Regions from separate parts of the Ruegeria sp. YTSA135 genome, predicted to be linked through region 2. Evidence: riboswitches for the same ligand, from Rfam matches in the RefSeq annotation. Region 2 holds a riboswitch; the other holds the start of a gene.
What was found. A riboswitch is a leader RNA that binds a small molecule or an ion and turns the genes downstream of it on or off. The one in region 2 is predicted to bind cobalamin.
Positions count from the first base shown of each region.

Region 1: another riboswitch for cobalamin. It lies ahead of AC2FIT_RS17010 (aromatic ring-hydroxylating oxygenase subunit alpha); the one in region 2 lies ahead of AC2FIT_RS05090 (metal ABC transporter solute-binding protein, Zn/Mn family).

Region 1 covers NZ_JBXWNC010000014.1:65,254-72,463, forward strand. The annotation lists gene dld (D-lactate dehydrogenase) at 1-891, shown strand, start outside; gene AC2FIT_RS17005 (FAD-binding oxidoreductase) at 1,111-2,190, opposite strand; gene AC2FIT_RS17010 (aromatic ring-hydroxylating oxygenase subunit alpha) at 2,196-3,449, opposite strand; cobalamin riboswitch at 3,532-3,735, opposite strand; gene AC2FIT_RS17015 (LysR family transcriptional regulator) at 3,874-4,761, opposite strand; gene AC2FIT_RS17020 (glutathione S-transferase family protein) at 4,887-5,510, shown strand; gene AC2FIT_RS17025 (pyridoxamine 5'-phosphate oxidase family protein) at 5,578-6,543, shown strand; gene trhA (PAQR family membrane homeostasis protein TrhA) at 6,789-7,210, shown strand, end outside.
Region 2 covers NZ_JBXWNC010000003.1:56,950-64,159, reverse strand. The annotation lists gene AC2FIT_RS05120 (Dps family protein) at 51-521, shown strand; gene AC2FIT_RS05115 (DUF1289 domain-containing protein) at 523-777, opposite strand; gene AC2FIT_RS05110 (phosphate-starvation-inducible PsiE family protein) at 1,091-1,327, opposite strand; gene AC2FIT_RS05105 (hypothetical protein) at 1,333-1,530, opposite strand; gene AC2FIT_RS05100 (cytochrome d ubiquinol oxidase subunit II) at 1,610-2,620, opposite strand; gene AC2FIT_RS05095 (cytochrome ubiquinol oxidase subunit I) at 2,626-4,011, opposite strand; gene AC2FIT_RS05090 (metal ABC transporter solute-binding protein, Zn/Mn family) at 4,192-4,455, opposite strand; cobalamin riboswitch at 4,636-4,838, opposite strand; gene AC2FIT_RS05085 (helix-turn-helix transcriptional regulator) at 5,017-5,727, opposite strand; gene AC2FIT_RS05080 (VOC family protein) at 5,833-6,258, shown strand; gene AC2FIT_RS05075 (VOC family protein) at 6,306-6,662, shown strand; gene AC2FIT_RS05070 (thiol-disulfide oxidoreductase DCC family protein) at 7,088-7,210, shown strand, end outside.

The sequences.
Region 1 (7,210 bases), on a different contig from region 2:
CAGGTTTTCTACATCGGAACAAACGATCCCGCTGACCTGACGGAACTGCGGCGTCACATCCTGAAAAAATTTGAGACACTACCGGTTTCGGCCGAATATGTGCACCGCGAGTGCTTCGACATTGCCGCGAAATACGGCAAGGACACACTGGTGATGATCGATAAGCTGGGAACCGACAGGCTTCCGATGTTTTTTGCATTGAAGGGCGAGGTGGATTCGCGCCTGAACAAGTTTGCGTTGACCAGAGGGTTCACGGATAAGTTCATGCAGATTGCCTCGCGTCTATGGCCCGAACATCTGCCGAAATTCCTGCATGAGTTTCGTGACAAGTACGAACACCACCTCATCCTGAAAATGCACGATGGCGGTATCGAAGAGGCAGCTGGGTTTCTGCCCGACTTCTTCGAAAACCGCGGTGCGGAGTTCGTCACCTGCACGCCGCGCGAAGCCAAGATCGCTGGATTGCATCGGTTTGCCGCCGCTGGTGCCGCCGTGCGGTATGGTCATGTTCATGCGGCTGAGGTCGAAGAGATCCTGGCGCTGGATATCGCGCTTCGCCGCAATGACCGTGACTGGTTCGAAACTCTGCCCGCCGAGATCACAGATCAGCTTTTGGGCAAAGTCTATTACGGCCACCTGATGTGCCATGTGATGCATCAGGATTATATCGTCAAAAAGGGATGTGATCCCAAAAAGATAAAGGCTGCGATGCTAAAAATTCTGGAAGAACGCGGTGCGGAATACCCGGCAGAACACAATGTTGGCCACCTCTACGAGGCCAAGCCCGATCTGGCCGCACATTACAAACGCTGCGATCCGACCAATTCGCTCAACCCGGGTATCGGTAAAATGTCCAAGGCGCGCAATTACGGCGAAGAAAACGCTGCGTAAGCGTTTTCGCGTGATTTGGACGCACGTCAAGCTGTTCGCAGTGCATCCGTAACATGGGCGATGAACGCAGCAGTGTTTGAAACCCGCGCACCGGCTTCGGCTTGGGAATGCAGGCGCAGGCTGTCGTGTTGCGGGCGATCCCGCTCTCAGGCGGTATGCACAGTTCGGGCAACGCCAATTGGCGAAGGCGTCGCAAGACGCCCGCGCCACTATTGTTTGTCAGACTTCGACTTCGACCTTTCCGATCGGGTTCGAGCAGCAGGCCAAGATATACCCGGCCTCAATATCGTCTTCTGAAATGCCACCATTGTGGACCATGTGGACGTCACCCTTGATCTTCTTGACCTTGCAAGTTCCACAAACACCGAACGTACAGCCTGATGGGATATTCAGACCAACAGACCGTGCAGCCGCCAGAACCGTATCGGTTTCGGCCACCTTCGCCGTGACGCCTGAGCTTGCGAAAAGAATTTCGGCACTGGTGTCGTCGTCGGGAACAACATCATCCAGTTCCGGTTGCTGTGCTTTAGTCTCAACAGGTGCGCCGAAACTTTCTTGGTGGTAGTTTTCCATGTCATAGCCCAGACCGGCAAGCGCATCGCGCACAGCTTGCATAAAGGGCTCCGGGCCGCAGCAGTAAACCTCGCGGTCCAGATAATCCGGTGCCATCAGGCCCAGCATCAGCTGGTTAAACTGGCCTTGATATCCGGTCCAGGGGCGGTACGGGTCGGGTTCCTCGACTACAAATTTCAAGTTCAGCCCATGCGTCCGGCTGGCCATTTGCTCTAACCGCTGGCGAAAGATGATTTCAGACGGCCGTTTGGCACAATTGATGAACACAACGTCCAGCGTGCGCCCTTCATCCCACATACAGGTTGTCATCGACATCAAGGGTGTGATGCCTGAACCGGCCGAGATGAACAGGTATTTGCCAGAGGAACTCTTGGCATTCGTGAACAAACCTGCCGGGCCAATGGCTTTGATCCGCATGCCTGGTTGCAGGTTGTCAAGCATCCAGCGCGTGCCGATGCTATTGGACTGCGCCTTGGCCGTAATCGTGATCGATCTGGGCCGTGAAGGCGACGATGAGATTGTATAGGTGCGATGCACAACGCCGCCCGGTTGACCCGGTGCCGGAATTTCCAGCGTCAGGAATTGTCCGGGCTCGTAGCTGAACAGGGCGCCAGAAGGGGCCCGAAATGTAAAGCTGGCAGTATTTGGCATTTCGGGCACGACCGAGACGCATTCCAAACTTTCACTGTCCTGCCAGACGGCTGTTGCCGAGGTCACAACGTCCATAACCGTCACTCCGCAGCTAAAGCGTCAGGGATCAATCGGCGCGTCAGAGTTGCGCAATACCAATCGACAAACTGTAAAACGCCGGATTCCTGTATCGCAGAATAGGGTCCGGGTACATAGGCCGGGCTGTTGATGCCCTGCTGGTTATCCTCAACCACCTGGCGGTCTTCATCATTGGTCGCTTCCCAAACTTCGGTCAGGCGTTTCAGGTCATAGTCCACGCCTTCGACGGCATCCTTATGGACAAGCCATTTCGTCGTGACTTCGGTTTCCGTGGGGCTGATTGGTGTCACGCGGAAAACGATGGAATGGTCCGCCAGAAAATGGTTCCACGTGGTCGGATAATGGAATTTCAACAACGATCCCGCATCAGCAAAGGGTGATTGGCCCAACCAGCGGCGCACGGCGGATTTGCCATCCATCGTGTAACTCTGGGCCCCTTCCTTCAGGGGCATTCGGGCCAGACGGTACTGCCCATCCTCGTGCAGGTAAAATTGTGACGGCAGCCCTGCGGCTTCGCAGCGGTCGAAATGGGTTCGCAAATGTGCTGGCAGAGCGCCCCCTTCGATGCCGGTTACGGTCGGATCATCGGGGAAAGTGCGGCACAGCGCGGGATGGTTCCCTCCGCAGTGGTAACACTCACGATTGTTCTCCCAAACCAGCTTCCAGTTCCCGTTCTCGATTATAGAGCTTTCGAAAGCGACCTTGGCATTGCCCAGGTCATGTGGCTCTAGATAGGCCCCTGCGATATTGGCGAACGTATCAAAGTCCGGCGCGTCCTCTGCCAGACAAATATAGACCAGACCGGCCAGCTCGCGGCAGTGCACTGCCTTTAACCCGTGCTGCTTGGGGTCGAAATCAGCACCCATGTCCCGCGCCCACAGCAAAGAGCCGTCAAGTTCATAAGTCCACTGGTGGTAGGGGCAGACCAGCTTGGGCGCATGGCCCTTGGACGCTTTGCAGATCACCGATCCGCGATGACGGCAGGTGTTATGAAACGCCCGGATTTGATTGTCTGCACCGCGCACGATGATCACGCGATAGGCACCGATGTTATAGGTGACATAGTCGCCTGCTTTGGCCAATTCACATGCCGGAATGGCAAATAGCCAATCGCGGTAGTGGATTGTTTCAAGGTCGGTCTGAAAAATCTCCGGGTCGGTGTAGAATGCCTGTTCCAGGGCATAAGCCGGATTTCGACGCGCCAACAGGCTTTGAATTCTGTTCACTTCTGGCTCTCCTGCCGCGCCCCGCGGCATTGCTTGGGCAGATGACAAGAGGGACCAGTCCGGAGGCGCGTGAGGATCGCGTCCGAAACCCGTGCCCCCACCGCCACCCGCAGTTTGACATATCAGCGAGGCTGGTTTCCGGACTTGGAAGGGGCTTGCGCCCGGTCTCAGCACCTTCCCGGGATCCTCCCCCCAGTGGTTGATTGCTGAGCCTGACCTTCGTTACCGTTGCGGGGGCAGTGCCGGATTTGCACCGGCTTCCCAATTCTCCGCCACCTGAGAATCAAATGTCGGCACCTCGTGGCCGTAAGTTATTTCAAGCCCAATCCAGCGCTGAAATACTTGCGACATTTTCCGCTCTGAAACAGACACGCCGGTGTACTGCTTGGTGAAAATGTCTGCCTGCGGTTCGAATTGTGTACCGATGCGAAGGTCTGCAATCGAAACGCCGTTTTCAAACCCCGCGAAACTGCGCCGCAAGGTGGTCGATCAACGCACGAATACGTGCGGTCAGGTGGCGGTTTTGCGGGTAGGCCGCGTAAAGGCCCAACGATAAAGCCTCTTGCTCTTCGAACAGAAGTTGCAGTTTTCCTGTGTCCAAAAAGGACTGCCCCGTATAAAGCGGAATCCGCCCGATCCCCAGCCCATCCGCAGCCATATGTGCAACCGCACGCGGTGAGTTTGCGCGGAAATTGCCCGTAACCGGAACCGTGTATTCTCGACCTTTTGCTTTGAACGCCCAGTGGTCAGAAAAGCTGCCGGTGGTCTGAAGCAGGCAATTATGGGTTGCCAGTGCTGCCGGTTCTTTTGGTGTCCCGTGCTGCGCCAGGTATTCGGGTGACACGCAGCACACAATCCGCATGTCCGTGAGCTTGCGTGCGACAAGGTTCGAATCCTTCAAAACGCCGAACCGAATGGCCAGATCGAAGCCTTCCTCAACCATCGAAACATGATGATCTGACAGGTGCAGCTCGATCGAGACCTTTGGATGCTCGGTCTGGAAGGGTTTTAACAGATGGATCAATTCGGCCGAGCCAAAGCCTGTCGGCGCAGTAATCCGTATGCGCCCCGCCAATTCTGTCTGGCGTTGCTGGACAAGGCGTTCTAATTCATCGAACTGCTCCAGCAGGGGCAGACAGCGTTCGTAATAGGATCGCCCGGTGTCGGTCAAGGTGACACTGCGGGTGGTTCGGTTGAAAAGCTGCGCATTCAAACGATCCTCCAACTGGCCAACATATTTGCTGGTCAATTTAGTGCTTATACCGATCTGTTTTGCGGCTTCTGTAAATGACGAATGTGCTGCCACTGCCGCAAAAGCTCGCATGCCCTGAATCGTATCCATTGTCTACGCCACGTTCATAGTAATTCACCAAATTGATATATTATCGCCCAAGTGAAAGCAAACTATGTCTGGGGCACAGATGCTGATCAACAGCCCAAACCCTCAATCAGAGAAAGAGTTTCCAGATGTCCGAAACGATCCAAATTCACAGCTTCCCTCTATCCGGTCACTCGCACCGGGTCCGTCTGTTCGCCAACCTTGCCGGGATTAAACACGACGTTATCGACGTGGATCTTGCGGGTGGTGAGCACAAGCGCGAGCCGTTCTTGACGCTCAACCCGGCGGGTCAGGTGCCCGTATTGCAAGACGGCGACGTGGTTGTAAGCGACAGCAACGCCATTTTGGTCTATCTGGCCCGGAAGTATGCGCCTTCCTACCTGCCTTCTGATCCTGTCGGTGAAGCCGAGGTGCAGAAATTCCTGACCCTCGCAGCGGGTGAGATTGCGTTCGGCCCTGCCGCCGCGCGTCTGATCAACGTGTTCAACGCACCTTTGAACATGGAGTTTACCCATGCCACTGCGGCTAATGTTCTGAAAAAGCTGGATGACCACTTGGAGGGCCGCGACTGGCTGGTCGGCGATGCGCCAACCATCGCGGATATTGCAATCTACAGCTACACAGCACACGCGCCCGAGGGTGGCATCTCGCTTGAGCCTTATGCGAATGTGCGTCGCCTTCTGGCCAATGTCGAGGCGCTGGATGGATTTGTCCCCATGCCAAGCACCGCAGTTGGCTTGAACGCAGCCTAATCCTGCTATGCAATTGGCCAGTCGCACCCGCGACTGGCCTTCGATCCCACAACACACGAGGTCTGCCATGAACGATCAAGCCACTGAAATGAAATCTCCCTTTCATGCTGGCGAGCGTGAGATGCAATCTCGTGTTGGTAGGCGGGATAGGATCGAGGAATTCGGTCGCAAGTTCATTCGTCCGTTCATGCCCGACCAGCATCGAGAATTCTTTGGCAAGCTTCCCTTTCTGGTCTTGGGCAGCGTCGACGCCGATGGCTGGCCGTGGGCGTCAATGATCTCGGGCCGTCCGGGGTTCATACAGACGCCACATGACCGAAGTCTGGACATTGATGCGCGACCCTTGGCGGACGACCCGCTCAACCCCGCATTACAGGACGGAGCCCCGATCGGTGTTCTTGGGATTGAGCTGTCCACTCGTCGTCGCAACCGAGCCACCGCAACCGTGGGTACGGTTGGGGATCATGGGTTTTCGCTGGATGTGGTGCAGTCCTTCGGCAATTGTCCCAAATATATCCAGACGCATGACGTTTCGTTCCTCCGCGATCCAAGGGCCGTCATAGACCGTCCTGCAAACGACCGCTTCGTTGAATTGGATGCACGGGCGCGGGACGCGATCGCAGAGAGCAATGCGTTCTACGTCGCAAGTCACGCAAACACGCCGGATCAGGCAGGCGTTGATGTCTCGCACCGGGGCGGACGGGTTGGGTTTGTCAAAGTTGAGGGCAACAGCCTGCTGGTGCCAGATTTTGCCGGCAACAATTTTTTCAATACGCTGGGCAACTTTCTGTTGAACCCGAAGGCAGGTCTGCTGTTTCCGGACTATCAGACCGGAGATGCACTGATGCTAACCGGCACTGTAGAGGTTTTGGCCGATGGTCACCCCGATATCGCGGATTTCAAGGGTGCAAACAGGGGCTGGCGGTTTCATCTGGACCACGGACTGCGCATCTATGACGCGCTGCCGTTCCGGGCGGAGTTCCTTGAGTTTTCACCCTACAGCCTGATGGGGGATAGCTGGAAGGCGATCTAGACGGCTTTTGGCCGAACGATCCAGCTATGTCACGCCTGCGGATAGGGCGTTTCAAGTATGTCTATCCCGGCAATTCGCACGCTGACTTCGATGACCTCGGCAATCGGGGACCGCATCTGTGAACTGCTCTGGAAAAAGAAACTGGTTCAGACAGTCAGGTTTGACCAAGCAGGTAAAAAACCCGATTTCCTGTATTCACCCGCGTTGAACTTGCCCGCGTCGGTTTCCGGGCCTACTTTTAAAGTATGTGGCGTTTCACAGATATCCGTCCGGCCTATACCCGCGCAGAACGCGTCAGCGACGGGGTTGTGCACATATTAGGCGTGGCGTTGGCGCTTATGGCAGTGCCAGTTCTAATCACGATCACCGCCTTTCTCAGGACCGAGCCCGAGGCTGTTTTGGGCGTCTCGATATATGGCGCGACGCTAGTTATGATGCTGACGTTTTCGGCGCTTTATAACATGGTGGAAAGCGATCGGTGGTCTGATGTGTTGCGGCGCCTTGATCACTCAGGCATCTACGTGAAGATTGCCGGCACCTACACGCCGTTTGTTCTGCTATCAGCAGGGCAAACTCCGGGGCTGTTGGTCGGTTTGTGGTCTTCGGCAACGATCGGTTCGGTGTTAAAGCTGATCGACCCAAGCCGTTTCCGGTGGTTTGGCTTGTT
Region 2 (7,210 bases):
TGATGTTGCGGCATTCCGGCGCGACGAAAATTAAGAACCAGGGAAATATTATGACGCAAACAGCCATCGACCTGACACCCGATTCCCGTGCTGCGATTGCCGAGGCGCTGAACCAATCCGTGGCCGAAACTGCCGTCACCACCATGCTGGCGCAGAATTTCCATTGGAACGTGACCGGCATGGCCTTTGGCCCACTGCACGATTTGTTCCAGAAAATCTACGAGGATCACTTCCAAGCGCAGGATGACCTTGCCGAGCGAATCAAAGCTCTGGACGCACATGCCGAAGGCACGCTGGCTGGTATGCTGAAGCGGTCGAAAGTGGCTGAACATGACGGATCCGCCACCGACAAAGACATGGTCAAAATGATGCTCGACGCTCAGGAAACCTTGGCCGCGACCCTGGCTGGAGCGGGCGAACTTGCCGCCAGCCACGGCGACGCATTGACCGAGGATGTGTGCATCAGCCGCGGCCAAACCCATGAGAAATTCGCCTGGTTCCTGCGCTCACATCTGCGCTGAGCTAACCATCCAAGGTAACTTTCACCTTGGCTTTTTTCTTCCTCAGTTTCTTCAGATAGGCCGGTCCCCAATGGGTGTACCGGCCCATTTGTTTCTGCTGACAAACCAGAATCTGAACAAATGCCTCTTGCTGATCGGGGCGTTTGATCGCCTCGAACAGCTTTTTCTGGCTCTTTGTCATGGAACACCCAATGCAATGTCCCGCGCGGCGGAACTTGCACACGTCAATGCAGGGGCTAGGGATTTTTTTGCTCATCAATAACTCTGGTTGATGCAGATTGCTGGCATTACAAATTGGACCTGCCGCAAACCCGGAAAAGAGGCCAAAGCGTCGCGGCCAGCTATTTTAAGGTGGATAAACACGTCTAAATCAGTCAGCCAAGCCTCGGTGGGTTCAGAAAAACATCGCCGAGACGTCGTGGAAGAAAGGCGGCGACACAGAAAACAAGGCCGCACGGCGGTTCCAACGGGTCGGCCAACCCGAACGCCATGGATGGGCCCGCGTGCAGCTAGGAGTTTTGTTTGGCAGAACCAAGCTGCTTCCGAATTCATCTAATTCAGAAACCCGTTTAACCCTTTTCGGATGAGGTCCTGGTCCAATCCACCCATAAAAGCATCGCAAAGGCACAGCCCAATGCAAGGACCGCGGCCGACAGGCCGAAAATCAATAAACCCGAAACCTGGTCAATCTCCATGACGATCAGTTTTCTGACCACTGCGAGGATGCCGATCATCAAGACAACCCGGACCTGTTCGTAACCCTTGCTGCCCTTCACCATCAAATGCACGGAATGGGCCAGTTCCAACGCTATTATCGCCCCCAGCAGCAGGGCAAAAGCTGTTGCAGGTCCTCGTATGTCACGCCGGTGCCAGAGGCCATCACAACGGCCGCGGTTTCCCGAAGGAAACTGGCTGTCGCAAGCAGAATGACAATCAATGTTCCTGCCAACAGCATGACCGCCACAGCCGCAGAAAACCAAACATAAGCCCTGTCAACCAGATCGCGCATTTCGAAAAGGTAAATCGAAATGCGCAGAAGTCATCTTGAAACTGCTGAGATTCAAGCGCCGATCGTGTACCTAAAAGACCTAGTCATAGCGCAGCTCCGTCGCCTTGCCGCGAAAGATCGTATATGACAAGGCAGTGTACCCGGCGATGACAGGCAACACAAAAATCGCGCCGATAAGGATGATGAACAGGCTTTCTGGCGCGCTGGCCGCCTCGTAAATCGTCAACTGCTCGGGGACGACATAGGGGTAAAAACTATAGGCCATCCCAAAGAACGCGAGCGTGAACAAAACAATCGACGCCGCAAACGGGAACCAGGCCCAACTGTCATTCCTAGTCGGAAGGTGGCGTAAAGCGTACCACAGCAACGCGATCAAGACCCCGGACATCAGAGGCAGCGGCAACAGCAGGAAAAATTCGGGGAAGGTGAACCATTTCTCGAAGATACGAGGGCTGACCAACGGGGTCACCAACGAGACGGCACCGAGCCCGATAATAAGCCCCCAGATGCCCCCTTTGGCCCATCGAACGGCTTTTTCCCGTAGTTCTCCGTCGGTTTTGAGGATAATCCAGCAGGCGCCGATGAACGAATACCCAACGGCCAGGAAAACAGCCGTAATCATCGCAAAGGCCCATGTGGCCCAATTGCTTTCCAACCCCATGATGTACTTGCCCAGCATGAAGCCCTGCGATAGGGCGGTTATCGAAGAGCCCGCAAAAAAGGCCAGGTTCCAGTAGTATTTGTGATGCGAGGGCGTTTTGACCCGAAACTCGAACGCAACGCCCCTTAGGATCAGACCGATCAGCATGATGGCAACTGGCAGGTAAAGTGACGTCAGGATCACCCCATGAGCGGTTGGAAAGGCCACCAGCAGAATGCCGATGGCCAGAACCAACCATGTCTCGTTGGCGTCCCAGAACGGCCCGATCAAGGCGACCATCCGGTCTTTCTCCGCGTCATCGGCGAAGGGGAACAGGACCCCTACGCCAAGGTCGAAACCGTCCAATATGACATAGACCAGAATCGACACCCCCATGAGTGCCGCAAAGGCGAGCGGCAGCCAGTAGGTCGGATCACCAAAGAGTTCCATCGCGTTTACTCCGCCGGTACCGCTTTGACGCCCTGGGGCGCCGAAGCAGGATGATTTTGCTGCGACAGGCCGGTTCTGGCCGCTTTACGGGCTAGGTAGAACAACACTCCGACATAAGCAGCCAGCAGCAGCGCATAGATCATCAGATATGCCGCCAAAGTGGTTCCCACCATCGGGGCGGGAACGTCTGCCACCGCCTGTTCCGTCGTCAGCACGCCCTGCACAAGCCACGGCTGGCGACCAATTTCGGTCGTGTACCAACCCGCCAGAGTGGCAACCCACCCTAAAAAGGCCATCGGCACCAGCGCCACCTGCATCAGCTTTGGCACCCCACCCGGCCCACGGCCCCGCCGCATGAACCAGAGCGCGGACCAACTGAGCAAAAGCATGGTAATGCCTGTTCCCACCATGACGCGGAATGACCAGAAAACAGGCGCAACCGGCGGGTGCAGAGCGGTGCCATCCTCGGCCACGAAATCGTTCAGGCCCGGCACAACACCATCGGCCTTGTGCGTCAGGATGATCAAGGCAAGGTTCGGGATGCTGACCTCAAGGCGGTTATCCCGCGATTCCTCGTCCGGGATTGCGAACAACACCAGCGGGACGTTGGATTTGGTCTCCCAGTTACCCTCCATCGCGGCCACTTTCTGAGGCTGATGCTCTAGCGTGTTCAGGCCGTGCAGGTCACCCATATAGATTTGCACCGGGATCAGCAGCGCACCAAGCCGCGCCGCAGTCTTGAACGTGGCCCGCACGTCCGGGCCACGGTCTCCGACCAGCCAGCGAAAAGCTGACAGGCCGAGGATCAGAAAGGCCACTGTCAGGCCACTAGCCAACAACATATGGGTCAAGCGGTACGGCATTGAGGGGTTGAAAATGATCGCCCACCAATCTGTCGCAAAGGCCACACCGTCGCGCATCTCAAACCCTGCGGGCGTGTGCATCCAGCTGTTCAGAACCAGAATCCAGAACGCGGACATGGTGGTACCAAACGCCACGAGAAAGGTTGCAGTCGTGTGCAGCCAGTTCGGCAGCTTTGAAAAGCCAAACAGCATGATGCCAAGGAACACGGCCTCAAGGAAAAACGCCGTTAGAATTTCGTAAGCCAGCAACGGCCCTGCGATATTTCCGACAGCCTCCATAAAGCCAGGCCAATTGGTGCCGAATTGGAAAGACATCGTAATTCCGGAAACGACACCCATGGCGAAGGACAAGGCAAAGACCTTGACCCAGAAACGATAGGCTTGCATCCACTTCTCATCCCCGGTTGCGTTGAAGCGCAGCTTGAAAAACAGCAGCACCCAGCCCAGTGCGATCGTGATCGTCGGGAAAAGAATATGAAAGGAGATATTCGCCCCAAATTGAATTCGGGACAGCAGTGATGTGTCCATCTCACACCTGTATTTGGTTCGTTTGATAGACAGTTCGCGTTGGATATTGAGGGTAAAAGACACCCTGCGACAGCCCGTCATGCGGCACAGTATCCCATGCGAACTACGGCCCAATCATACCACTTCTGTGAATGCGATTTTTCGAATTGATGGTGAAAAATCCACCTCGTGTTGGGTTGATCAGCTGACTGACCCGATCAACAGTGCGTCCGAGAACAGGCGGCCACCGATCTTGAGCGCCGTTTCCTCCGAGATTTGCTGAACCAGGGCCGGGTTGGTGATATTTTCTGCGAACAGTGCCGCCGAACCTTCAGCTTTCAGTTGATTAATCAGGACTGCAACGTCCTGTGCCGAAGGCTCAGCCTTGGGATCGATGCCGACGGGTGCAGGGAAGTTCATACCGTGGGCATCCGTCAAGTCCCCAAACGCGTCATGCGAGGTCACACTGTTTGACAAACATTTCTATGCATGCAGGTCAAATTCACCACCGACCTTGACCGGCGTGACACAATCAGTCGCGACAAAGGCTATCGCTTCGGCGCCCAACTCTGAAATCAACGGTCTGACCATGTTGAAAAGCCCAGGCCGTGAACAAGGATGATATCCGCTTAAGCCACACCGCGCGCTGTCCGCAGGGTCGGGGCTCAACTGACTTGCAAGTCAACGCTTTCCTCATCCTTCCGAGGTCTGTGCCCAGTGGACGATCTCGGGACGGCTTTCCGCCTACAGTTGCGGGAACAACTTTGGATTTGGCCAGATGGCTGTACCGAATTCCATTTTTATTAGCACGTCTCGCGCATGGAACCACCGCGCCTTATGCGCTTTAAATCATTCGGTCGGTCAGGGTTTTTCAACATGAGAAGCAGATTATGCAGTTGAGACAGGGCGGTTGGCTCCTTTTTTACGCAGCGTAAGGCTGAGTAGAGTGATTTTGGCCAGAACCGCTTGCGTCAGGCAGCCAGGCACGGGCTGGGCGTATTGGCACGGATTGCCGCTGTGGGCACCTTAGCCCCGTATCCCGTCCTCATAGCGTTTGCGTTCAGCGTCCGCAGCCCTGCGCCATTCGGCCCGCAATAGGTCCATACGACGTGGGATTGGCGTATCAAGAACTTCGGCTTCGACGATCCGCTCGGTCCGGAAGTAGCGAAAGCCTTGGCGCAACTCACACCACGCGGCAATGATACGGCTTTTGTCTCGATAACCCAGAAGGACCGGCCAGATCACTCGGCGCGAATGTCGACTTGTGAAATCTGTATAAACAAGAGAAATCTTCTTGCGGTGCCGAATGGCCCGGCGGATGGATGCAGCCCCGAGCGTCTCCTCCGGCTGGCCTATCGGCGCAACGCTGACCACTGGCTCTAGAAACGAGGTTCGGTATTTGGCTGGTGCAACGGTTTCCAACTTGGTGATCAGCTTTTCAGCGGCCACCGCTAGTTCGGGCTCACCCCGTGTTTTGACCCACATGACCCCGAGCATGACCGCCTCGATCTCATCCGGTGTCAGCATCAGAGGCGGCATGTGGAAACCCGGCTCAAGGATGTAACCGATACCGGCTTCACCGGTGATTGGCACACCCTGCGCGATCAGAGCGGCCATATCCCGGTAGACCGTACGCTTTGTGACACCCAATTCGGCCCCAATAGTCTGGGCCGAGATGGGCGCCTTCGCCCGTCTCAGGATTTCGATGATTTCGAACAGCCTGTCACCGCGTCGCACAAGGGGCCCTTTCGACAACACCACTTATACTGACGCTATGCTGACAACACGCTGTCAGCATAGGGGTTGTAGAGACACGACCGTTGTCAATTAAGGATTCCCATCATGAGATTAGCCCTTACCCTTTTCATTCCAATCGCAGGTGCCGCTCAAACCACAGATGTTGCAGACGACACGGCAATAGCCGCCATGGGTGCCTATGTGCCAAGTGACGACGTGCAGCAGTCTAAGTCCTTCTACCGCAACCTGTTGAGCCGCGCGCCGACAATCGAACTGCCCGATTTTGTTGCTTTCGACATCGAAGGCGGTTGGTTTGCCATCGTCTCTCGGGATCGGTACGCACCCGGGGCCGAGCCTGGGTCAGGCGCGGTCCCCTATCTGCAAGCTGCCGATCTTGAAGTGCTTCGATCCCGCGTCGCGGCAACCGGTGCCGCAGCACCTGAGATACTCAAGGAGCCCGGAATCCACCTTCTCAAGATCACTGATCCTAACGGCCAATTGATCGAGTTCTTCAAGCTGACCGACAAGTGACGACAGCGGAAAACGCAATCGGACATGCCTCAAAAAGGAAATCTCCAATGCAAATGAGCTACTGCGTTATCGGGACGAATGACATTGACGCCGCAACTCCGTTTTACGACCGGCTTTTTGATCGTACCGCGATGAACCGCGTGTCACCCAGTGAAAGGATGACGTATTGGTTGGGCGAGGGTTTTGCCTTTGCAGTAGCCATCCCTTTTGACAAGCAGCCCGCCACCAATGGCAACGGCACCATGGTCGGCTTTAGCGTGGGATCACCCGCAGAGGTCGAGAGGCTCTACACTCTTGCAGTCACGCTAGGCGGGACATGCGCGGGCGAGCCGAAACAGCGTGGCCCACGATTTTCAGCATATGTACGGGATCTGGACAGCAATAAACTGTGCCTTTCGGATTAGCGCATTGAAACACCGCTGGTCGGTTATCAATCAGGTAAAACGCGGCCGGACGTCCGATTGCCGTCACATTTGCATCGTCACTTTGGACACTGAGCGCACGGCGCGCCCACGAAACGGAACATACCCGGTCGTTTGCGCCATGCCAGCCAACCAAGCTCGGGGCTTTACAACGAAGGAAAACGAGAGAGTTGCCCCAGAACAAGTGAACGTTTTACAAACCGCGCTGGCGCTGTTTTACGTAAACGATCCTAAGCATTCACCTTGATGGGTTGTTCTTTGGCCATCTGAAGACTCAAAATCAGGAAGGTCGGCGGAGGACAAACGAAACAATGCGGCGTCATATCGCATCGTTTCACAGTGGCTTTTTGGTTCCTCGGACTACGTTCTTCCGGGACTGAACTGATAACTTCAGGAAGAAAAACCACATGCCCAAGGCTGACGATCAGGCGGTTCAAAAGCAAATCCTTTGCGGAGCAGATGACACTTCCCCGCAACGTGCCACTGTGTATTTTGACGGTTCCTGCCCGCTGTGTTCCCTTGAAATAGGG